Regions from separate parts of the Streptomyces roseochromogenus subsp. oscitans DS 12.976 genome, predicted to be linked through region 2. Evidence: riboswitches for the same ligand, from Rfam matches in the RefSeq annotation. Region 2 holds a riboswitch; each other region holds the start of a gene.
What was found. A riboswitch is a leader RNA that binds a small molecule or an ion and turns the genes downstream of it on or off. The one in region 2 is predicted to bind cyclic di-AMP.
Positions count from the first base shown of each region.

Region 1: it holds a riboswitch for cyclic di-AMP, as region 2 does, so the genes downstream of both, M878_RS59930 (M23 family metallopeptidase) here and M878_RS71115 (M23 family metallopeptidase) in region 2, are expected to answer to the same signal.
Region 3: it holds a riboswitch for cyclic di-AMP, as region 2 does, so the genes downstream of both, M878_RS74835 (LysM peptidoglycan-binding domain-containing protein) here and M878_RS71115 (M23 family metallopeptidase) in region 2, are expected to answer to the same signal.
Region 4: it holds a riboswitch for cyclic di-AMP, as region 2 does, so the genes downstream of both, M878_RS65330 (C40 family peptidase) here and M878_RS71115 (M23 family metallopeptidase) in region 2, are expected to answer to the same signal.

Region 1 is NZ_CM002285.1:2,302,295-2,308,107, forward strand. Features, by position in the region: gene M878_RS59915 (bifunctional acetate--CoA ligase family protein/GNAT family N-acetyltransferase) at 1-529, opposite strand, end outside; gene M878_RS59920 (HPr family phosphocarrier protein) at 707-988, shown strand; gene M878_RS59925 (GntR family transcriptional regulator) at 1,139-1,825, opposite strand; gene M878_RS59930 (M23 family metallopeptidase) at 2,025-2,780, opposite strand; cyclic di-AMP (ydaO/yuaA leader) riboswitch at 2,793-2,953, opposite strand; gene M878_RS59935 (M16 family metallopeptidase) at 3,165-4,553, opposite strand; gene M878_RS59940 (M16 family metallopeptidase) at 4,550-5,813, opposite strand, start outside.
Region 2 is NZ_CM002285.1:4,967,867-4,973,679, forward strand. Features, by position in the region: gene M878_RS71095 (GTP cyclohydrolase II) at 1-37, opposite strand, end outside; gene M878_RS71100 (MarR family winged helix-turn-helix transcriptional regulator) at 223-735, opposite strand; gene M878_RS71105 (dihydrofolate reductase family protein) at 798-1,931, shown strand; tRNA gene M878_RS71110 (tRNA-Met) at 2,029-2,102, opposite strand; cyclic di-AMP (ydaO/yuaA leader) riboswitch at 2,434-2,600, shown strand; gene M878_RS71115 (M23 family metallopeptidase) at 2,610-3,626, shown strand; gene M878_RS71120 (aldo/keto reductase) at 3,697-4,641, shown strand; gene M878_RS71125 (PrsW family intramembrane metalloprotease) at 4,768-5,813, opposite strand, start outside.
Region 3 is NZ_CM002285.1:5,823,315-5,829,127, forward strand. Features, by position in the region: gene M878_RS74830 (LysM peptidoglycan-binding domain-containing protein) at 1-923, shown strand, start outside; cyclic di-AMP (ydaO/yuaA leader) riboswitch at 1,106-1,280, shown strand; gene M878_RS74835 (LysM peptidoglycan-binding domain-containing protein) at 1,285-1,974, shown strand; gene eno (phosphopyruvate hydratase) at 2,329-3,609, shown strand; gene M878_RS74845 (FtsB family cell division protein) at 3,743-4,219, shown strand; gene M878_RS74850 (DUF501 domain-containing protein) at 4,249-4,782, shown strand; gene M878_RS74855 (Ppx/GppA phosphatase family protein) at 4,802-5,773, shown strand.
Region 4 is NZ_CM002285.1:3,614,684-3,620,496, reverse strand. Features, by position in the region: gene M878_RS65335 (tellurite resistance/C4-dicarboxylate transporter family protein) at 1-956, opposite strand, end outside; gene M878_RS65330 (C40 family peptidase) at 1,109-2,302, opposite strand; cyclic di-AMP (ydaO/yuaA leader) riboswitch at 2,310-2,479, opposite strand; gene pcrA (DNA helicase PcrA) at 2,744-5,236, shown strand; gene M878_RS65320 (M23 family metallopeptidase) at 5,277-5,813, opposite strand, start outside.

The sequences.
Region 1 (5,813 bases), 2.7 Mb from region 2:
CGAAGCTGCGCTGCTGGGTGTAGCCGGCGTCCGTGAACACCTTGATCATCTTGGTGTTGGCGGGCAGCACCTCGGCGGCGAAGCGGCGGATACCACGCTCGCGGGCGACGGCCGCGATGTGTTCCAGCAGGGCGGAGGCGACCCCGCGGCCCTGGTGCGCGTCCTGCACCAGGAAGGCGACCTCGGCCTCGGCGGCCGGCGCGGAGGCGGGCATGCCGTCGGCGCCGATGCGGTCATAGCGTACGGTGGCGATGAACTCGCCGCCGATGGTGGCCGCGAGTCCCACCCGGTCCACAAAGTCGTGGTGCGTGAAGCGGTGGACGTCCTTGGCGGACAGGCGTGGGTACGGCGCGAAGAAGCGGTAGTACTTCGACTCGTCCGAGACCTGCTCGTAGAAGCTGACCAGGCGGTCGGCGTCATCAGCGGTGATGGGCCGGATGCGCGCGGTACCTCCGTCGCGCAGCACTACGTCCGCCTCCCAGTGGGCGGGGTACTCGTGCCGGTCGTGCCGGTCCGCCGGGGTCTGCATGGGGCCCAGAGTACGGCTCGCGTCCGACAACGGCGCGGGGCAGTCTGTGGAGGACGGAAGTCGGATCGAGGCCGCGGTCCGACGACACTCCGGGACAGGACGAAGGTCCGATCCGGGCAGGCTTCACGATATGGGAAACTGGTCTAGACAACCCTGAAGACTGAAGGGCAGCAACACATGGCTGAGCGCCGCGTCAACGTCGGCTGGGCCGAGGGCCTCCACGCCCGTCCCGCCTCCATCTTCGTCCGAGCCGCCACGGCCGCAGGCGTCCCGGTGACGATCGCCAAGGCCGACGGGAACCCCGTCAACGCGGCCTCCATGCTGGCCGTCCTGAGCCTCGGTGCCCAGGGTGGCGAGGAGATCGTCCTCGCCTCCGACGCCGAGGGCGCGGACATCGCCCTGGACCGTCTGGCGAAGCTGGTCGCCGAAGGCCTCGAGGAACTGCCCGAGACGGTCTGAGCCCCGGCGCACAGATATTCCGGAACCGCGTCGCCCTTTTCGGGCGGCGCGATTCCGGCTTTTCCGGGCCCACTGCACGCACACCGGAATCAGGGCAACGTGAAATACACGGCGCCGAATAACTCCACTTCTTTGTATACGGCGCCCGTGTTAATGCCGAAGGCCCGACATGTTTACGGCGTGTTGCGAAGTCCTCACACGCTCGCCGGCCCCGGGAAATCGCAGCCGGTGCGCGCCCGTCGCGCGCTCGGTGTGCAGCGCCGTGACCGCCCGCGCGCGCTCGCCGTCGCCGCGCGCCACCGCGTCGACGATGGCGCCGTGCTCCGCCCAGGACTCCACCGGGCTCGGCGACGCCTCCACCGTGTACATCCAGGCGATCTTGTGGCGCAGCTGGCTGAGCATCGCGGTCAGTGAGGGGCTGCAGGAGGCCTGGGCGAGCGTCTCGTGGAACCAGCCGCCGAGTGAGCGCAGATCCTCGCTGTGCCCCCGCCTGGCCCGCTCCTGGCCCAGCCTGACCAGGCCACGCAGCACCTTCAGATGGGCCTCGGTGCGCCGCTGTGCGGCCCGGGCGGCCCCGAGCGGCTCCAGGAGCATGCGCATGTCGAGCAGATCGGCGGCCTCCTGCTCGGTCGGCTCGGCCACGCACGCGCCCGCGTGCCGGCGGGTCACCACGAAGCCCTCGGCCTCCAGGGTGCGCAGGGCCTCACGGACGGGGACGCGCGAGACGCCGTAGCGGCGGGCCAGGACTTCCTCGGTGAGGCGGCCGCCGCGCGCGTGGACACCGGCGACGATGTCGTCCCGGATCGCCGTGCACACCGAGTGCGCCGGAATACGCATGACCGACCTCCGCCTTAATCCCCGTGAAACGTCGACGATGGACGCGTGTTCCGTGACTCTATTCCAATGCGCCGGAATTTCCGACGGCGGGTCGGATTCCATGGATATTTTTTGGTCAGCGAGTACGGTCTGCACCGCGCAAAACGGCGAAAGCCCCGGCTCGGTGAGCCGGGGCGGCGGATACCGCGTGCGCGGAGGGTCAGACGTTCACGCCGTGCTTGCGGAGGTAGGCGACGGGGTCGACGTCCGAGCCGTAGTCGGGGGTCGTACGGGCCTCGAAGTGGAGGTGCGGGCCGGTGACGTTGCCGGTCGCGCCGGACAGGGCGATCTGCTGGCCCGGGGTGACCCGCTGGCCTACCGAGACGCCGATGGACGACAGATGGCCGTACTGGGTGTACATGCCGTCGGCCATCCGGATCACGATCTGGTTGCCGTATGCCCCTCCCCAGCCGGTGGAGACGACGGTGCCGGAGCCGACCGCGTGGACGGGCGTGCCGGCGGCCGCGTGGAAGTCGATGCCGGTGTGCGAGCCGGAGGACCACAGGGAGCTGCTGGCCTTGTAGCCCGTGGAGACATAGGAGTCGGCTATCGGGGCGACGAACGCGTTCAGCCGCGCGCGCTCGGCCTCGCGGGCGGCGCGGGCCTGGGCTTCGCGCTCCTGCCTGGCCTTCTCCGCCGCCGCCTTGGCCGCGGCCGCCTCGGCAGCCTTCCCCTCGGCGGCCTGCTTCTGGGCGGTGGCCTGCGCGTCGATGTGCTCGGCGATGTCGTCGCCGACGGTGATCACCGGGGTGAGGCCGGTCTGCTCGACGGAGTTCTGGGCGGCGGACGCCGGGGCGGCCGCGAGGGTGCCGATGACACCGGTGGTCGTGAGGGCCGCGATGCCGGCCGCCTGAGCGGTGGTGCGCTTGACCCGGCCGGGCTTGCGGTGCTTCCCGGTGGCGCATATGAACGCCATGAAGTGGCTGGTCCTTTCCTTCCCTCTCGCCTACCGGGTTAGCTGACGGGTTCGGAGCAGGAAGGTCTCCTACGGGCCCCCTCGCTGCCGCGCGGGCGCCCGATTCACCCCAGGGACGGTGGGTCCCCGGCTCCCCTGGCTCGCGCCGTACGGGGACTCGGCGATGGCTGTCCGGTGCCGCGGGTGCGGCGCACTGCCTGACGAACAGCCCGGCCGACGCTACGGAAGCCCGCTTTCCAACCCCAAACGGATCCGGGCTTTTGTAGCGCATCCCACAGGGCAGACAGGCAACCTCCGGAGCAAATCGGGCATCTGGGGAAGGGAGTGGAACAGCAGGGGCCCTGACGACCCGTAGGTCGTCAGGGCCCTCACACGCGCGTGCCCTTACTCGGCCGCCACCACGGTCACTTCGCCGATGCCGAGCGCCTCCACCGGCGCCTTGATCTGGGCGGCGTCACCGACGAGGACGGTCACCAGCCGGTCCACCGGGAAGGCGTTGACGACGGCCGCCGTGGCCTCCACCGTGCCCGTCACCGCCAGCTGCTGATAGAGCGTCGCCTGGAAGTCGTCGGGCAGGTGCTGCTCGACCTGGTCGGCCAGCGTGCCCGCTACGGCCGCAGCGGTCTCGTACTTCAGCGGCGCCACCCCGACGAGGTTCTGCACGGCCACGTCCCGCTCGGCGTCGGTCAGGCCGTCTGCGGCGAGGGTGCGCAGCACCTTCCACAGGTCGTCCAGCGCCGGGCCGGTATTGGGGGTGTCCACCGAGCCGCTGATGGCGAGCATCGAGGCGCCGGTGCTGTCCGGGGCGGAGCGGAGGACCTGCCCGAACGCGCGCACACCGTAGGTGTAGCCCTTCTCCTCGCGCAGGACGCGGTCCAGGCGGGAGGTGAGGGTGCCGCCGAGGCAGTAGGTGCCGAGCACCTGCGCGGGCCACACGCGGTCGTGCCGGTCGGGGCCGACGCGGCCGATCAGCAGCTGCGTCTGGACCGCGCCGGGGCGGTCCACGATGACCACACGGCCGGTGTCGTCGGCGGTCACCGGCGGCACGGGCCGCGGCTCGCCCTGGGTGCCGCTCCAGGCGCCCAGGGTGTCGCCGAGCAAGGCGTCCAGGTCGATCCCGGTGAAGTCGCCGACCACGACCGCGGTGCCCGTGGCGGGGCGTACATGCCGGTCGTAGAAGGCGCGTACGGCGGAGGCGTCGATCTTCTCGACCGTGTCCTCGGTGCCCTGGCGCGGGCGGGACATCCGCGAGGTCGCCGGGAAGAGCTCCTTGGAGAGTTCCTTGGCGGCGCGGCGGGAGGGGTTGGCCAGCTCGTGCGGGATCTCGTCCAGACGGTTGCGGACCAGCCGCTCGACCTCGCTCTCGGCGAACGCGGGCGCGCGCAGGGCGTCGGCGAGCAGGCCGAGGCCCTTGGCCAGGCGGGAGGCCGGAACCTCCAGGCTGAGCCGGACGCCGGGGTGGTCGGCGTGCGAGTCCAGCGTGGCGCCCGCGCGCTCCAGCTCGGCGGCGAACTCCTCGGCGGAGTGCTTGTCGGTGCCCTCGGAGAAGGCCCGCGCCATGATCGTGGCGACGCCGTCCAGGCCGGCCGGCTCGGCGTCCAGGGGCGCGTCCAGCAGCACCTCGACGGCGACGACCTGCTGGCCGGGGCGGTGGCAGCGCAGCACCGTCAGGCCGTTGTCGAGCGCGGTGCGCTCGGGGGCCGGGAACGCCCACGGCTTGGCCGCGCCGGGCTGCGGCTGGGGGTGGAAGTCCATGGTGGCGAGCTCGGTCACTTGGCCGTCTCCTCGTTCTCGTTTCCGGCCTCTACGGTCGCTTCCTGCTCCGGGTCCTCACCGCGCCCCGCTTCCTCGGTGTGCTCGGCGGACTCGGCGGACAGCGGCTCGTAGACGAGGACCGCGCGGTTGTCGGGACGCAGGCGGGCCTTGGCGACCTCCTGGACCTCCTCGGGGGTGACCTCCAGGACACGCTTGACGGCGGTCAGGGCGAGCTGCGGGTCGCCGAACAGGACGGCGAACCGGCACAGTTCGTCGGCGCGGCCGGCGACCGTGCCGAGCCGGTCCAGCCACTCGCGCTCCAACTGGGCCTGGGCGCGCTCCATTTCCTCGGGCGTGGGGCCCTCCTCGGCGAACCGGGCCAGCTCCTCGTCGATGGCGGACTCGATGACCGGCACCTCGACGTCCCCGGAGGTCTTCACGTCCAGCCAGCCCATCGAGGGCGCGCCGGCCAGGCGCAGCAAGCCGAAGCCGGCCGCGACGGCCGTACGGTCGCGGCGCACCAGCCGGTTGTACAGCCGGGAGGACTCGCCGCCGCCGAGGACCGTCAGGGCCAGGTCGGCCGCGTCGCACGCGCGCGTGCCGTCCTGCGGGAGCCGGTAGGCGGCCATCAGGGCGCGTGCCGGGACCTCCTCGACGACGACCTCGCGCTTCTGCTCGCCGATGACGTCCGGCAGGGAGCCGTCGCGCGGCGCGGGCTTGCCGTCGTGGGACGCGATCGACCCGAAGTACTTCTCGATCCAGGCGAGGGTCTGCACGGGGTCGATGTCTCCGACCACCGAGAGCACCGCGTTGTTCGGCGCGTAGTAGGTGCGGAAGAACCGTCGGGCGTCCTCCAGGGTGGCCGCGTCCAGGTCCGCCATCGAGCCGATCGGCGTGTGGTGGTAGGGATGGCCCTCCGGGTACGACAGGGCGGTCAGCTTCTCGAAGGCGGTGCCGTAGGGGACGTTGTCGTAGCGCTGGCGGCGTTCGTTCTTGACGACGTCCCGCTGGTTCTCCATGGACTCGTCGTCCAGGGCGGCCAGCAGCGAGCCCATGCGGTCGGCCTCCAGCCAGAGGGCGAGCTCCAGCTGGTGGGCGGGCATGGTCTCGAAGTAGTTGGTGCGCTCGAAGCTGGTGGTGCCGTTGAGCGAGCCGCCGGCGCCCTGCACCAGCTCGAAGTGGCCGTTGCCCTTGACCTGCGCCGAGCCCTGGAACATCAAGTGCTCGAAAAGGTGAGCCAGGCCGGTGCGTCCCTTGACTTCGTGGCGGGAGCCGACG
Region 2 (5,813 bases):
CGCGGGCGCGCGTCGTGGCGGCGGGGGTGTCGGGCATGCGGGTCCCTCCGGAAGCGGCTGCTGCTTCAGATTTGAAGCAGCGGTTTCGAAGGGGACCCTACCTCATGTTTCAAACTTAAAGCAATTGTTTTCCGGGTGTCGGGTGTGACTTTCGGATACCGGATGTGGCTCAAGAGGCAGGCGTGTGTGACTTAGGAGGCACAGGAGGCGGGCGGGTGTGGCTCAGGAGCCGGAACAGGACGACCGGCGCCGCCAGGGAACGTCGTCCGTCCCGGCCTCGCTCCCGCCCTGCAATCCGCGCGCTACCCCCGTGAAGATCTCCTCCAGCTGCCCCACCTGCTCCGGCGTGAGCCGGTCGAACAGGGTGGCGCGCACGACCGCGACGTGCCCGGGCGCCGTACGCTCCAGCACGGCCATCCCCTCGTCCGTCAGCACGGCGATGCTGCTGCGCTTGTCCCAGCGGCAGTCCTCCCTGCGCACCAGCCCGTCCCGCTCCAGGCGGGTCACCGCATAAGTCAGCCGACTGCGCGTGATCTTCAGCGTCTCGGCGAGATCGGTCATGCGCAGCCGCCGGTCGGGCGCCTCGGAGAGGTTGGCCAGCACCGAGTAGAACAGGTGGGGCATGCCGGCGTCCTGTTGGAGCTGCCGGTCCATCGCGTCCTCCAGGAGGTGGGTCGCGGCCATGTACGCGCGCCACGCGCGCTGCTCCTCGGGGCTGAGCCAGCGGGTCGTCATGCCGACAGTGTAGGTTTGTTTCAAACTTGAACCAAGAGTGACTTCGCAGGGAGACCGCGCCGATGTCGTATCCGTACGTGCTGCTGTCCGCCGCCGTCTCCCTCGACGGCTACCTGGACGACACCGGTCCCGAACGGCTTCTGCTGTCCAGCCCGGCCGACTTCGACCGGGTCGACGCGGTACGGGCCTCCGTCGACGCCATCCTGATCGGAGCCGGCACGATCCGGGCCGACAACCCGCGGCTGCTGGTCAACTCCGCCGAGCGCCGCGCGGCCCGCGTCCGGGAGGGCCGGCCGGAGTACCCGCTGAAGGTGACCGTCACAGCCACCGGCGACCTCGACCCCGGTGCGAAGTTCTGGCACACCGGCGGCGACAAGCTCGTCTACACGACCGACAAGGGCGCCGAGCGGGCCACCCACCGCCTCGGCGGCGCCGTCGACGTCGTCCCGCTCGGCTCCGACCTCGACTGGCGCGCCCTGCTGTCCCACCTGCACGACGTGCGCGGCGTACGGCGGCTGATGGTCGAGGGCGGCGGCACGGTCCACACCCAGCTGCTGCGCCAGGGCCTCGCCGACGAGCTGCAGCTGGTCGTCGCCCCGCTGTTCGTCGGCGACCCGGCCGCGCCCCGCCTCTTCGGCCCGGGCGGCTACCAGCCCGGCCGGCTGCGGCTGACCGAGGCCCGACGGATCGAGGACGTGGTCCTCATGCGCTACGAGCCCACGGCCCCCGGCACCGGCCCGTTCCCCGCCGCCGCCGACCGTCACTGGCTGCGCACCGCCTGCGAACTCGCCGCGCTGTGCCCGCCCTCGCCCACGGCGTTCAGCGTGGGTGCGGTGGTGGTCGCCGCCGACGGTACGGAGCTGGCCCGCGCCCACTCGCGCGAGGGGGACGACCCCGTGGTCCACGCGGAGGAGGCCGCGCTCGCGAAGATCGACCCGGCGGACCCTCGGCTGCCTGCCGCCACCGTCTACAGCAGCCTGGAGCCGTGCGCCCGGCGTGCCTCCCGCCCCGCGCCGTGCTCCGAGCTGATCCTCCGGGCCGGGGTACGGCGGGTGGTCACTGCCTGGCAGGAGCCGGACACGTTCGTGGCGGGCGCCGACGGTAGGGGGATTCTGGTGAAGGGCGGCGCCGAGGTGGTCGTACTGCCGGAGTACGAGGACCAGGCCAAGGCGCCGAACAGGCACCTGCTGGGGTGATCCGCCCGGAAAGCCTTCAGGACCGGTGAAGACACTCAGCGCCGGTGGAAAGACTCAGGGCCCGGAAACCAATGGTTTCCGGGCCCTGAGTCTTCAGTAGCGGGGACAGGATTTGAACCTGCGACCTCTGGGTTATGAGCCCAGCGAGCTACCGAGCTGCTCCACCCCGCGTCGTTGTGTTCACCAGTGTACGCCATGCGCAGCACCGCATGCACACGGGTTGACCAGGGGCGCGGACCGGCGTCATCCGCCCGGGCCAAGAAGCTCGCCCCGTTCACTTACGGTGACCGGACGACCGCCCTCCGCATAACGCCTGAGACACCATCAAAAACTCCGACACTCCTGAACGATGGTCAACTCGACCGATTTGCAGCGTTCCTGACCGGTAAGTCCCCGTCGGAAAGCGCGAATGATCATGCCGAACGGCTTGGAAAGTGACTCTGGGGTCTATTAACGTTCGATAACGCAGCGCGGTCGTCCCAGCCGTCACAAGAGGCGGCTCCGTGCGCACGCGCCGAATCCCGCAAGGGAACCGGGGAACCACCACCTTGGGGTGAATCACGCGGATACTGACGTGAACTCGTCGAGTCCACGCCCGGTATACGCGCGTAGGAGACCTTCCTGCTCCGAACCCGTCAGCTAACCCGGTAGGCGGAGGAAGGAAAGGAGCACGCCCGAGTGGCGTCCAACCGGCCTGCCCCAGAAGCCCCGTTCGTGCCCGCGCAACCCGAGCCGGAGACCTTCGGCTACGGCTCCTACCGCGGCGAGGAGGGCCCCTGGGAGGAGTGGAACCCCACCGAGGAATCCCTCACCACCGTCCGCGGCCGGCACCGTGTCGCCAAGCAGCGCGGCGGATTCGCGCGCAGCTCCACCGTCCTCGGCGTCGGCGTGATGGCCGCCGTCGGCGCGGGCGGCATGGCCAGCGCCAACACCGGCAAGCCGCCGGTCTCCATATCCCTGCCGGACTCCGTCACCCACTTCTTCGGCGACGACTCCTCCCACCAGGCCACCGCCACCGGGCTCAGCAAGGTCGGCGTGACCTCCGAGAGCGCCGACAGCGGTGACGCCGGCGAGGCGCTGCGCAACCGGATCATGGCCCAGGCCGAGCAGCAGCAGAGCAAGGCCGACAGCAAGGCCACCGCCGCCGCGCTCGCCGCCGCCGAGAAGCAGACCGCCGCCGCCGCGGCCAAGGCGGAGAAGGAGGCCGCCGCCAAGGCCGCCGACGCCCAGGCGAAGGCGGAGGCCGACGCCAAGAAGGCGGCCGAGGCCAAGCGGCTGGCCGAGCTGGCCAAGCAGTACACCCTGCCCGTCGTCTCGTACACGATCACCGGCACCTTCGGCCAGCCCGGCGCGATGTGGTCCTCCGGCTACCACACCGGCCTCGACTTCGCCGCCCCCACCGGCACCCTCATCAAGGCCATCCACGGCGGCACGATCACCGAGGCGGGCTGGGCCGGCGCCTACGGCTACCGCACCGTCCTGACCCTGGACGACGGCACCGAGCTGTGGTTCTGCCACCAGTCCTCGATCAACGTCTCGGTCGGCCAGAAGGTCTCCACCGGCGATGTCATCGGGCGCATCGGCGCCACCGGCAATGTCACCGGCCCGCACCTCCACCTGGAGGTCCACCCGAACGGCCAGGCATCCGCCATCGACCCGGCGCCGTGGCTGCGGGACAAGGGCCTCAACCCCTGAGCATGGCATTCGTGTGAACGCGACGCCGGCGGCGGAATGAGATCATCCACCGCCGGCGTTCATGCTGAGCATGACGTCTTTGCGCACACTCGGCTCTTCCGACATCGAGGTCTTCCCGCTCTCCCTCGGCGGCAACGTCTTCGGCTGGACCGCCGACGAGGAGACCTCCTTCGCCGTCCTCGACGCCTACGCGGCGGCGGGCGGCAACTTCATCGACACCGCCGACGCCTACTCCGCCTGGATCGAGGGCAACAAGGGCGGCGAGTCCGAGACGATCATCGGCAAGTGGGTCAAGGCCCGCGGCAACCGTGACAACGTCGTCATCGCCACCAAGGTCAGCCAGCACCCCGAGTACCAGGGCCTGTCCGCCGCCAACATCAAGGCCGCCGCCGACGCCTCCCTGCGCCGCCTGGACACCGACTACATCGACCTCTACTACACCCACTTCGACAAGCCCGAGGTCCCGGTCGAGGAGATCATCGGCGCCCTCGACGAGCTGGTGAAGGCGGGCAAGGTCCGGCACATCGCCGCCTCCAACATCACCCCCGAGCGCCTCAAGGCCTCCCTCGACTTCTCCGACCGCGAGGGCCTGGCCCGCTATGTCGCCCTCCAGCCCCACTACAACCTGGTCTCCCGCGACACCTACGAGGGCCCGCTGCAGGACCTGGCCGCCAAGGAGGGTCTGTCCGCGGTCCCGTACTTCTCCCTCGCCGCGGGCTTCCTGACCGGCAAGTACCGCCCCGGCACCACGGTCGACAGCGCCCGCGCGGGCCGGGCCCAGCAGTACGCGGACTCCGAGCGCGGCCAGAAGGTCCTCACGGCCCTGGACGAGATCGCCGCCGCGCATGAGGTCCCCGTCGCCACGGTCGCCCTCGCCTGGCTCGGCGCCCAGCCGACCATCACCGCCCCGATCGCCTCGGCCCGCACGGTGGAGCAGCTCCCGGCGCTGCTGGGGGCGGCGGACCTGAAGCTGACGGACGAGGAAGTGGCGAGCCTGACGGAGGCGTCGGCCTAGCTCGCTCTCCGCCGCTATGACCTTCCTGCCGCTATGACCTTCCTGGCGCGGTAACTTTTCCGCCGCAACGGCGATCAGCCACGACGGGGCAATCCGGCGATGCCAGACTCTCCGCGACCCGGACGGCTACGACCGATACGGGTTGTAGGCGGGATACGGCACCGCCGGATACCCGTACCCCGGCCAAGACGCCGCAGGCACCGTCGGCCAGGCCGGCGCAGCCGCCCGCGCCGCATACTCCAGGGCCGGGCGCGCCACATCCCTCCGCTTCCACAGCTCGTCCAGCAGCTCCCGCTCCCGGACGACGAAGTCGGCCCCGGCCTTCCCCTGCCGCCCCCGGCGCCGTAGAAACGCGAGCGACGTGGCGTACGCCTCGTACTGGGCCACCGCCCGCGCCGCCGCCCGGCCATGGTGGTGCCGGGCGTAGTCACGGGCCGTCCCCCGCGCCCTCATCGACCCGAGCGCGAACGGCTCGGCCGGCCCCAGCCACCCGGCCAGCACATACGCCGGCAGCTCCTCCCGCACGGTCCGCAGCTCCCGCTGCCGCGTCCAGATCGCGAGCCAGGTCAGCAGCCCGAACACGGGCATCATGAACGCGCCGTAGACGGCGAAGAACCCGAACTCGCCGAAGGTGGAGGAGCCGTTCCAGAAGGCGTGCATGCTCATTGCGAGCAGCAGACCGCAGACCGGCAGCAGCACCCGCCGGGCGCGCTGCCGCTCGGCGGAGAGCGCGGCGACACCGAAGCCGAGACCGGTGAGGGTGGTGAACAGGGGGTGCGCGAACGGGGACATCACGATGCGCACGAAGAAGGTGGCGGCGGTGACGGAGGCGATGCCGCGGTCGCCGGAGAGCTGGTCGGTCCCGAAGGCTGTACCCAGGTAGAGGATGTTCTCGGTGAACGCGAACCCGGTGGCGGTGATCCCCGCTATCACCACCCCGTCCACGATCCCGGTGAAGTCACGTCTGCGGAAGAGAAAGACCAGCAGTACGGCGGCGGCCTTGGCGGACTCCTCCACGATGGGCGCTATCACGGTGGCGCCGAGCGTGTTGGCGCTGGCTGGATCGGCGGTGGCGGTGGCTATCCACTTGGTCGCGAAGCTGTTGGCGACGATGGCTATCAGCGCGGCCGCGCACGCGCCCCAGGCGAAGGCGAAGACCAGATTCCGCCAGG
Region 3 (5,813 bases), 860 kb from region 2:
ACGCCGACAGCGCCGACCAGGCCAGCCGCTCCCAGCAGATAGCCGTGGCCGAGAAGATCCTCGCCGGCCAGGGCACCAAGCCGTGGGCCATGTGCGCGCTGACCGCCGGTCTGACCTCCCACTCCGGTTCGGTCGACGTGGACCCCGGCGTGAGCGGCTCCGGTGGGTCCAGTGCCGGGTCCGGCTCGTCCGGCGGCTCCGATCCGTCCGGTCTGCCGGATTCGTCCTCCTCCGGATCGAGCTCCGGCTCCGGTTCCGGCTCTGATTCCGGCTCCGGTTCCAGCTCTGACGCCAGCCCTGGCGCCGACTCGGGCTCCGGCTCCAACTCCGCCTCCGGTTCGGATTCCACCGGGCCGGATTCTCCCGGTCCGGATGCCTCCGGCTCCTCCTCGTCCGGCGCGACCGCCACGCCGGCTCCCGGTGCGAGCCCGGGCAAGGGTGCCACCGGGACCCCGGAGGCGACCGACGGCTCCACCGGTGCAAGTACCCCCAAGTCCGACAAGGGGGACGAGACCGGCTCGACCGGTGACGAAAGCCGGCAGGGGGGTGACAGCTCGCCCACGGCGACTCCCGGCACGGATGAGTCGGACAATTCCCAGCAGACCAGCGGCTCTTGGAGCCTGGTCGACACCGGCACGCTCAGCAGCGGCGGACGTCACCGTGGCGAGAGCGCGGACGAGAGCGCGGGCGCAAGCGCGGCAAACGGCCAGAACGCCCCGCGATCCGGTCGTCATGCCGACCGCGAACGGGACACCTACACCGTCCGCGAGGGCGACTCCCTCACCTCCATCGCCGACTCTCTTGGTGTCGACGGCGGATGGCATGCGCTCTACGCCGCCAACCAGAAGGTCATCGGCGCCGACCCGAACCACATCACCGCCGGTCAGACCCTGAAAGTCACGGGCGAAAAGGACGCCGAGTAGCGGGAGTTGACGCCCCGCTTCGCGCCTAATGTCCGGTTTGGCGAAAGTGTGGGATGAGTCTCAGAAGCCCTGATCGTCTTTGAAATTCCCTCGATCACCTGTCTACGGTCAGGACCGCTCGTCACCACGAGCCCCGGCAGCCGTAACGCCGAATCCTGCCAGCGGTTGCCCGGGAACAGTCGTCGCGTCATGCGCCGTAGGCAGGAGCGGGGGACCCAAGGTAAGTGCTGGAACCGGCAGTTGACGCCGGAACCGGCTTGGGGTGAAGCCGCAGGCCCGCGACAGCGGGCGTGCGGCCGGGCAACTCAACCGGCCCGAACCCGACAGCTCACCTCGCAGGCGTCGGTGAGGGGATCGATCCATGCTGTTCTCCGGCAAGGGCAAGCACCGTCGTCCGTCCAAGGCCGTCCGGGCCGTCGCGCTCGTCGGTGTCACCGGCGCCGCCGTAGCCGCCCCGCTCATGGCGGCCGGCAACGCCTCGGCCGCCACCGCCTCCGAGTGGGACACCGTCGCCCAGTGCGAGTCGGGTGGCAACTGGTCCATCAACACCGGCAACGGCTTCTACGGCGGTCTGCAGTTCTCCGCCTCCACCTGGGCCGCGTACGGCGGTACCGCCTACGCCCCGGCCGCCAACCAGGCCACCAAGGCGCAGCAGATCGCCGTCGCCGAGAAGGTCCTCGCCTCGCAGGGCAAGGGCGCCTGGCCGGTCTGCGGCACGGGCCTGTCCTCCGCCGCGTACAACGGCTCCGCCCCGAGCACCACCTCGTCGAGCAAGAGCACCGGCACCACCACCCGCTCCACCGACCAGCAGGCCGCCACCCGCTCCGCCGAGCGCACGGCCCCGGCGAAGAGCAAGACCGTCACCACCCCGACCGGCAAGAAGGTCAAGAAGGGCGACGGCGAGTACAAGGTGGTCAAGGGCGACACCCTCAGCTCCATCGCCGAGAAGCACCACGTCGCCGGCGGCTGGCAGAAGCTGTTCCAGCTGAACAAGGACATCGTCGAGGACGCCAACCTCATCTACCCGGGCCAGCAGCTGCACCTGAAGTGACACATCCGGCTCCGGCCGGATCCACGGCGCCCTCACATCGCCCCCCACACTGAAGCTCCCGTGAGGGTCACCCCCCGTCCCCACGGGCTCCCCGCCCCGGCGCGTGTTCCCCCGTACGCGCCGGGGCGGGGTCTTTTGTTTCGCGCCACGTTTCCCCACTCTTCAGTCCGGGATCATCGGAACCCCCCTTTGTTCCATCGGTGAACAATGGGTACCGTCTGCGTGTCCCTCTCCGTCCACGGGACGGTCGGTCGGTGGCTGATCCCCCGGAGACGGTTAGGCTCTAGTCGCAAGGCACAGCCGTAAGGCACACCACCTCGCACTTCCAGCGTCACATCCAAGAAGGAGATGCTCGTGCCGTCCATCGACGTCGTCGTAGCCCGGGAAATCCTGGACTCCCGAGGCAACCCCACGGTCGAGGTCGAGGTCGGCCTCGACGACGGCAGCACGGGTCGTGCCGCCGTGCCGTCCGGCGCCTCGACCGGTGCCTTCGAGGCCATCGAGCTGCGCGACGGTGACCCCAACCGCTACCAGGGCAAGGGCGTCGAGAAGGCCGTCCTCGCCGTCATCGAGCAGATCGGTCCGGAGCTGGTCGGCTACGACGCCACCGAGCAGCGCCTGATCGACCAGGCCATGTTCGACCTGGACGCCACCGACAACAAGGGCTCGCTCGGCGCCAACGCCATTCTCGGCGTCTCCCTCGCCGTCGCCCACGCCGCCTCCGAGGCCTCGGACCTCCCGCTCTTCCGCTACCTGGGCGGCCCGAACGCGCACCTGCTGCCGGTGCCGATGATGAACATCCTGAACGGCGGTTCGCACGCGGACTCCAACGTGGACATCCAGGAGTTCATGATCGCCCCGATCGGCGCGGAGTCCTTCTCCGAGGCCCTGCGCTGGGGCGCCGAGGTGTACCACACGCTGAAGAAGGTCCTGAAGAACAAGGGCCTGTCCACCGGCCTCGGCGACGAGGGCGGCTTCGCCCCGAACCTCGGCTCCAACCGCGAGGCCCTCGACCTCATCATCGAGGCCGTCAAGGAGGCCGGCTACGCCCCCGGCCAGCAGATCGCCCTCGCGCTCGACGTGGCTGCCTCCGAGTTCTACAAGGACGGCAAGTACCTCTTCGAGGGCAAGGAGCGCTCCGCCGCCGAGATGACGGAGTACTACGAGGAGCTGGTGGCGGCCTACCCGCTCGTCTCCATCGAGGACCCGCTGTTCGAGGACGACTGGGCCGGCTGGAAGGTCATCACCGACCGCATCGGCGACAAGGTCCAGCTGGTCGGCGACGACCTGTTCGTCACCAACCCGGAGCGCCTGGCCCGCGGCATCGAGGAGGGCACCGCCAACGCCCTGCTGGTCAAGGTCAACCAGATCGGCTCGCTGACCGAGACCCTGGACGCCGTCGAGCTGGCCCAGCGCAACGGCTACAAGTGCATGATGTCCCACCGCTCCGGCGAGACCGAGGACGTCACCATCGCCGACCTGGCCGTCGCCACCAACTGCGGCCAGATCAAGACCGGCGCGCCGGCCCGCTCCGAGCGTGTCGCCAAGTACAACCAGCTGCTGCGCATCGAGGAGATCCTCGACGACGCCGCGGTGTACGCCGGCCGCAGCGCCTTCCCGCGCTTCAAAGGCTGAGCCCGTAGAGGGTAAGGCTTAGCCAGTCGTACGTACGTCCCCGTACCCGGTCCCGTACCGTGTGCGGGGACGTACGCGCGTGTGCAGTACACAGGACGACGTGTGCAGCGCACAGGACAAGGGGAGGCGGGACATGGCCGTGAAGGACCGGGACCGGTTCTCCACCGCGACCAGGCTGCGGCTGCTCGGCGAGCAGACGGCGGCCCGGGTCTACCGTTCGCAGACCAAGCGGCAGGACCGCCGCTCCAGGCTCACCGGCCGGGCGGCCCTGCTCGCGCTGGTGCTGTGCTCGATGATCGTCGCCCTCGCCTACCCGATGCGGCAGTACGTCACCCAGCGCGCGCAGATCTCCGACCTCCAGCGGCAGCAGGAGCAGGCCCGTAAGCGGGTCGAGCAGCTGCGCGACCTCAAGGCACGCTGGCAGGACGACTCCTACGCCGAGCAGCAGATCCGGCTCCGGCTGCACTATGTGATGCCCGGGGAGACCGGGTACATCGTCGTGGACCCGGGTGCGGCCAAGCAGTCCCGCTACGACCTCAGGGCCGCCCACCGGCCCTGGTACGCGAACATCTGGGACGGGGTCGACAAGTCCGACGCCTCCGACCAGTAGCAATCGATAGAAAGCCACCTGAAGCAGTCATGGAAACGCCCCCGCCGCCCACTCCGCGCACCGAGCCCACCGATGCGGACGTCGAGGCCTTCAAGCAGCAGCTCGGCCGTCCGCCGCGGGGCCTGCGGGCCATCGCGCACCGCTGTCCCTGCGGCCAGCCGGATGTCGTGGAGACCGCGCCGCGGCTGCCCGACGGCACGCCCTTCCCGACGCTGTACTACCTGACCTGCCCGAAGGCGTCCTCCGTGATCGGCACTCTGGAGGCGAACGGCGTGATGAAGGAGATGACCGAGCGGCTGCGGACGGATCCGGAGCTGGCCGCCGCGTATCGCTCCGCGCATGAGGACTACATCCGGCGGCGGGACGAGATCGAGGAGCTGACGGGGTTTCCGAGTGCGGGGGGTATGCCGGACCGGGTGAAGTGCCTGCATGTCCTGGTGGCCCACTCGCTGGCCGCCGGGCCCGGTGTGAACCCGCTCGGCGACGAGGCGATCGCGATGCTGCCGGAGTGGTGGGCCAAGGGGACGTGCGTCGTGCCGTGTGCCGACGCCGCGGACAAGTAGAGAGAAGAGGGGCCTCACCATGACCCGCGTCGCCGCCATCGACTGCGGTACCAACTCCATCCGGTTGCTGGTCGCCGATGTGCACCCCGAGACCGGTGAACTCGTCGATCTGGACCGCCGGATGACGATCGTGCGGCTCGGCCAGGACGTCGACCGTACCGGCCGGCTCGCTCCGGAGGCGCTGGAGCGGACCTTCGCCGCCTGCCGTGCGTACGCGGAGATCATCAAGGAGCACGGCGCCGAGCGCCTCCGCTTCGTGGCCACCTCCGCCTCCCGCGACGCCTCGAACCGCGACGACTTCGTGCGCGGCGTGCTGGACATCCTCGGGGTCGAGCCGGAGGTCATCACCGGCGACCAGGAGGCCGAGTTCTCCTTCACCGGTGCGACCAGGGAGCTGATGGGTCGGAGCGACGTGACCAAGCCGTATCTCGTCGTGGACATCGGCGGCGGCTCCACGGAGTTCGTCGTGGGCGAGGAGCACGTCCGGGCGGCGCGGTCGGTGGACGTCGGCTGTGTGCGGATGACGGAACGTCACCTGGTGCGGGACGGCAAGGTCTCCGACCCGCCGGGCGAGGAGCAGATCGCCGCGATAAGGGCCGACATCGAGGCCGCCCTGGACCTCGCGGAGCAGACAGTGCCGCTGCGCGAGGCGCACACCCTGGTGGGTCTCGCCGGGTCCGTCACCACCGTCTCGGCGATCGCCCAGCAGCTGCCCGAGTACGACTCCGCGCGCATCCACCACTCGCGGATCTCGCACGACCGCGTCCGCGAGATCACCGAGTGGCTGCTGCGCTCCACGCACGCCGAGCGCGCCGCGATCCCGTCCATGCACCCCGGCCGGGTCGACGTCATCGGCGCGGGCGCCCTCGTCCTGCTCGCGATCATGGAGCGGATCGGCGCGGAGGAGGTCGTGGTGAGCGAGCACGACATCCTCGACGGCATCGCCTTCAAGGTGGCGGAAGAGGCGGAAGCGGGCAAGGGCGGCCGCTGATCCGCGGTGACGTGAAGCGGCCCCGGTGCCTCATGGCCAG
Region 4 (5,813 bases), 1.4 Mb from region 2:
CCGCCGGCGGTGCGGGCCGCGCGTACCGCACCCGCGGCGACCGCGAGCCACACCGCCACCGCCGCCCACAGCAGCACCCGTCCCGGCCACCTGAGCCACGGGAAACCGACGGCGGTCGCGGCAGACAGTGCCGCCGCCGTCATTCCCATCGGGAACACCGTCGACCACCGCCGCTCGTCATAGCCGAGCCGGGGCCGCACCGCCTCGGCGGCCAGCAGCACCAGATACCAGGCCAGATCCAGTACGAGCAGCGCGACTGTCACCGCGCGCAGCACACCGCGATCGTCGTCGTCCCACAGATACAGGCCCGCATCGTCCCCGGCGACGAGCAGCTTCGCCCCGGCCAGCGCGGAGATCGCGAGCGCCCCGCCCGCGATCCACTGGTTGCCCGCCCCCTCCAGCACCTGCCGCACGTCGAAGTGGGCCAGCGCGAAGCCGTAGAGCACCAAACCCAGCCAGAACAGCACCAGTGCGGTGTGCGCGAGCCACGCCCTGCTCTCGGCCGCCGCCAGCGTGGCCGCCAGCACGGCCAGCCCCTGTGGGGCCACACAACACAGGAACACCGCTCCCGGCATGCGCCGCCTCCAGTGCCGTACGACCAGAGGCAGCAGCACCGGCCAGAGCAGCGCCGCCAGCGCCAGCAGAGCCTCGGCCAGGGTCTGCCGGCCCAGCGCCGAGATCCGGGTGCCGAGCACTGTGGTCGCGGCGACGGCGGCGAGTGCGCCGGGGCTGCCCGCCTCGACCACCCAGCGCTGCCGCTCGGCGAACAGCCGTAGGACGAAGTCGGCGGCCAGTGCCACCCAGGCGACGCAGGCCATCGCCAACGTCACCCGGGAGAGAGCCTCGGCGCCGGTCAGACGCAGGCCCACCGACAGGACGCCGGTCGCCATCACGGCGGCCCCGGCCGCGGGAGGCCGGTCCGCCCACCACGCACGCAGACCTGAGATGCCGGGCATGCGCCGATGCTAGGGAGCCGAGTGATCCCTGCCCGGGAAGGGCACGCGCGCGTGGAGCGCAAAAGCACCGCCACGCGTGCGTACCGGTGTTCTTGCGGCCCACGCGCGCGTGGAGCACGAAAGGCCGGCACGTACCCCGAGCCCGGCGACGGTCAGCCCGGTCGGACCACGCTGTGGATGATCGATGCGCCGCCGTAGTAGATCGACTCCTCGCGGACGTACGCGCCCGGCTTCGGGGCGTGGATCATCATGCCGTTGCCTATGTAGACGCCGACGTGGCTGATGTCGTCGTAGAAGAAGACCAGGTCGCCCGGCCGGGCACTGGCCAGGGAGACCGTGGTGCCGGCGTTGACCTGGTCGTACGTGGTGCGCGGAAGCGTGACCCCGGCGGCCTTCCAGGCGGCCTGGGTCAGGCCCGAGCAGTCGTAGGAGTCAGGCCCTGTGGCGCCCCACACATACGGCTTGCCGATCTGCGAGCGGGCGAAGGCGATCGCCTTCTCGGCCTTCGTGTCGTACGAGCCGGACGTCGAGGAGCCGCCCGAGCCGGAGCCCGTCGACGAACCAGAACCAGAACCAGTTCCAGAAGCGGATCCGGACCCCGTGGACGAGGACGACGACGAGCCGGCCTGCTGCTGCTCGGCCTGCCGCTTCGCCAGCTCGGCCGCCTTGCGCGCCGCTTCCTCCTGCTGCTTCCGCTCGATTTCGGCCAGCCGCGCCTTCTCCTGGGCGGTCAGCTGCGACAGCAGCTCGCGCGCGGAGGCGAGTTTCTTCTGGACGGTGGCCTTGGCGGTCTGCAGGTCGTGCTGCGAATCGGTGAGGGTCTGCAGGCTCTCCGCGGCCTCCCGCCGTTTCTTCATGGTCGCGGCCTGCTCGCCTATGTAGGCGTCGACCTCGCTCTTCTCCCGCGAGGTCAGCCGGTTCATCAGCTGGCTCTCGTCGAAGTAGTCCTGCGGGTTGTCCGCGAGCAGGAAAGTGGCCGTGGGGGGCGCGGCCATGCCTGAGCGGTACTGGGCCGCGGCGAAGGAGCCCAGCTCCTCGCGGGCCTTGTTGAGGCGTTCGGTGCGCCGGGCGACGTCGTCGCGGAGCGCGTCGACGCGTCCCCGCTGTCTGCCGGTGCGTTCCTTGGCCGCGTTGTACTTGTCAGTCGCCGACTCGGCCTGGCGGTAGAGGTCGTCGACCTTCTTCTCGACCTCCTCCAGGCTCGGCTTGGCGTGATCGGTTCCCGGGGCGGCCTCGGCGCTCTGCGAGAGCACGGCCATGGAGGTGAGGGCGGCGGTGGCGAGGGCGGGGGTGCGGAGGCCCGCCCCGATGGTCCCGCCGGGGCGCGGCTTGCGATGCGACGCCAAGGGAGGCGACTCCTTCCAATGGGCCGCCTACCGGGTTAGCTGTCGGGTTCGGGCGGCGGTTCGGAAGGGTTGCCCTACGGCGTCGTCCCGGGCGGGAGTCGGCCGATTCACCCCAGGATCGGTGGGTCCCCGGCTCCGGGCGCCACGCGGGCACGCCGGACTCGGCGGAGGCCGTGCGGCCCGGCGAGGTTCGCCGGTAGGGGTCGTACGGCCCGATCGCACGCTAGCCAACTCGTGTGACTCCTGTGAAGGTTGGTGCGTGATATGTCCGATACATTTTTGTGACCTGGGGGCGGTTTCACAGCTGTGTCATCGGGTCGTTCCGCAGCGTGAGCGGGAGATGGGCTCTGCGGCGGCTGTGAAGATCAACTCTCGCTCGAACCGGCCATGTTCCGGGGACGGCGACCGGTTGTCGGTGGGGCGCCCTAGACTCGGAGAGCGATGAGCAGCCTCTTTGACGACAGCTTCCTGGCGGACCTCCAGACCCCTCGCGGGCACGAGGAGGAGCAACCGCCACCGCCCGAGGACGATCACGCTCCGGAGCCGCTTCCGGACGATCTGTTCGGCGGGAAGTTCGACGCGCCGCCGGACCGGGACGCCTACTACCGCGACGGCGCCCCGCGCCCCGCGCTCGACGCGGCCGCCCTCCTGGAGGGGCTGAACGAGAACCAGCGCGCCGCGGTCGTGCACGCCGGCTCCCCGCTGCTCATCGTCGCCGGCGCCGGCTCCGGCAAGACCCGTGTGCTCACCCACCGCATCGCCCACCTGCTCGCCGAGCGGAATGTGCACCCGGGCCAGATCCTCGCGATCACCTTCACCAACAAGGCCGCCGGCGAGATGAAGGAGCGCGTCGAGCATCTCGTCGGCCCGCGCGCGAACGCGATGTGGGTGATGACCTTCCACAGCGCGTGCGTGCGCATACTGCGCCGGGAGAGCAAGAAGCTCGGCTTCACCTCGTCGTTCTCGATCTACGACGCCGCCGACAGCAAGCGCCTGATGGCTCTGGTCTGCCGTGACCTGGACCTCGATCCCAAGCGCTTCCCGCCGAAGTCGTTCAGCGCGAAGATCAGCAACCTGAAGAACGAGCTGATCGACGAGGAGGACTTCGCCGCCCAGGCCGCCGACGGCTTCGAGAAGACCCTCGCCCAGGCCTACGCGCTCTACCAGTCGCGGCTGCGCGAGGCGAACGCACTCGACTTCGACGACCTGATCATGACGACGGTCAACCTGCTGCGCGCCTTCCCGGACGTCGCCGAGCACTACCGCCGCCGCTTCCGGCACGTCCTGGTGGACGAGTACCAGGACACCAACCACGCCCAGTACGCACTGGTACGGGAACTTGTCGGCACGGGGGAACGCTCCGCCGAGGAGGGCGACACCCCGCCCGGCGAGTACGATCTCCCGCCCGCCGAACTCTGTGTCGTCGGTGACGCGGACCAGTCGATCTACGCCTTCCGCGGCGCGACGATCCGCAACATCCTCCAGTTCGAGGAGGACTACCCGAACGCGACGACGATCCTGCTGGAACAGAACTACCGCTCCACGCAGACCATCCTGTCCGCCGCCAACGCGGTCATCGAGCGCAACGAGTCCCGCCGCCCGAAGAACCTGTGGACCAACGCCGGCCAGGGCGCGCGGATCACCGGGTACGTCGCCGACACCGAGCACGACGAGGCCCAGTTCGTCGCCGACGAGATAGACCGCCTGGTCGACGCGGGCGAGGCCAGGGCGGGCGATGTCGCGGTCTTCTACCGCACCAACGCCCAGTCCCGTGTCTTCGAAGAGGTCTTCATCCGCGTCGGCCTGCCCTACAAGGTCGTCGGCGGTGTCCGCTTCTACGAGCGCAAGGAGGTCCGGGACGTCCTCGCCTACCTGCGCGTCCTTGCCAACCCCGAGGACTCCGTCCCGCTGCGCCGCATCCTCAACGTCCCCAAGCGCGGCATCGGCGAGCGCGCCGAGGCGATGGTCGACGCCCTCGCCCAGCGCGAGAAGATCAGCTTCCCGCAGGCGCTCAAGCGCGTGGACGAGGCCTATGGCATGGCGGCCCGCTCCACCAACGCCGTCAAGCGGTTCAACACGCTGATGGAGGAACTCCGTACGATCGTCGAGTCCGGCGCCGGACCCGCGACCGTCCTGGAGGCGGTACTCGAACGCACCGGCTATCTGGCCGAGTTGCAGTCCTCCACCGATCCGCAGGACGAGACCCGCATCGAGAACCTCCAGGAACTGGCTGCCGTGGCCCTGGAGTTCGAGCAGGAGCGCGGGGAGGGAGAGGCCGGCACACTGGCCGACTTCCTGGAGCAGGTCGCGCTGGTCGCCGACTCCGACCAGATCCCCGACGAGGACGAGGACGGTTCCGGCGTCATCACCCTGATGACCCTGCACACCGCCAAGGGCCTGGAGTTCCCGGTCGTCTTCCTGACCGGCATGGAGGACGGAGTCTTCCCGCACATGCGCGCGCTCGGCCAGACCAAGGAGCTGGAGGAGGAGCGGCGCCTGGCGTACGTCGGCATCACGCGCGCGCGGGAGCGGCTCTACCTCACACGCTCGGCGATGCGCAGCGCCTGGGGCCAGCCGTCGTACAACCCGCCCTCCCGCTTCCTGGAGGAGATCCCGCCCGCCCATGTGGAGTGGAAGCGGACGGGAGCGGCGGCACCGGTGTCCTCCGGACCGGCCTCCGGGATCGCGGCCTCGCTGTCCTCGACCCGCTCGCGCTCCTCGGCGTCGGGCGCGTCCGGGTTCGCCACGCGGCGCACGGCGGAGAAGCCGGTGGTCGCGCTGGCCGTCGGGGACCGGGTCACCCACGACCAGTTCGGGCTCGGCACGGTCGTCGCCGTGAAGGGCACAGGCGCGAACGCGGAGGCGACCATCGACTTCGGCGACACCAAGCCGAAGCGCCTGCTGCTGCGGTACGCGCCGGTGGAGAAGCTGTAAGTCAAAGGGCCCTCGCCGTCGGCGAGGGCCCGCTGGATGCTCAGGTCGGATCGAGTCCGTGGCTCCGCAGCCACGGCAACGGGTCTATCGCCGCCCCGCCCGCGGGACGCACCTCGAAATGGAGATGCGGGCCTGTGGAGTTGCCCGAGTTGCCGGAGTAGGCGATCGGCTCGCCGGCCTTGACGCTCGTACCGGAGGAGACCTGGTAGCTGGACAGGTGGCAGTACCAGGTCTCCGTGCCGTCCTTCGCCGTCACGATCATCATGTTGCCGTAGGCGCTGTTCCACTTGGTGGAGACGACGCCGTCGGTCGCGGCCATCACCGTGGTGCCGTAGGAGACCGGGAAGTCGATGCCCGTGTGCACGGACATCCAGTTCACGCCCGCCTGGCCGAAGTAGGCGCTGAGTCCCTTCTGCGTGACCGGCAGCACGAACTTCGGGCGCATCCGCTCCTTGAGCGCGGCCGCCGCGGCCGCCTTCTTCTTCTCCTGCGCCTGCTGGTTCTTGAGGTCGATCCGCTCCTGCGTCCGGCTCGCCCGGTCGGCGAAGTTCTCGGCGCCGGCGGAGAGGGTCGTGAG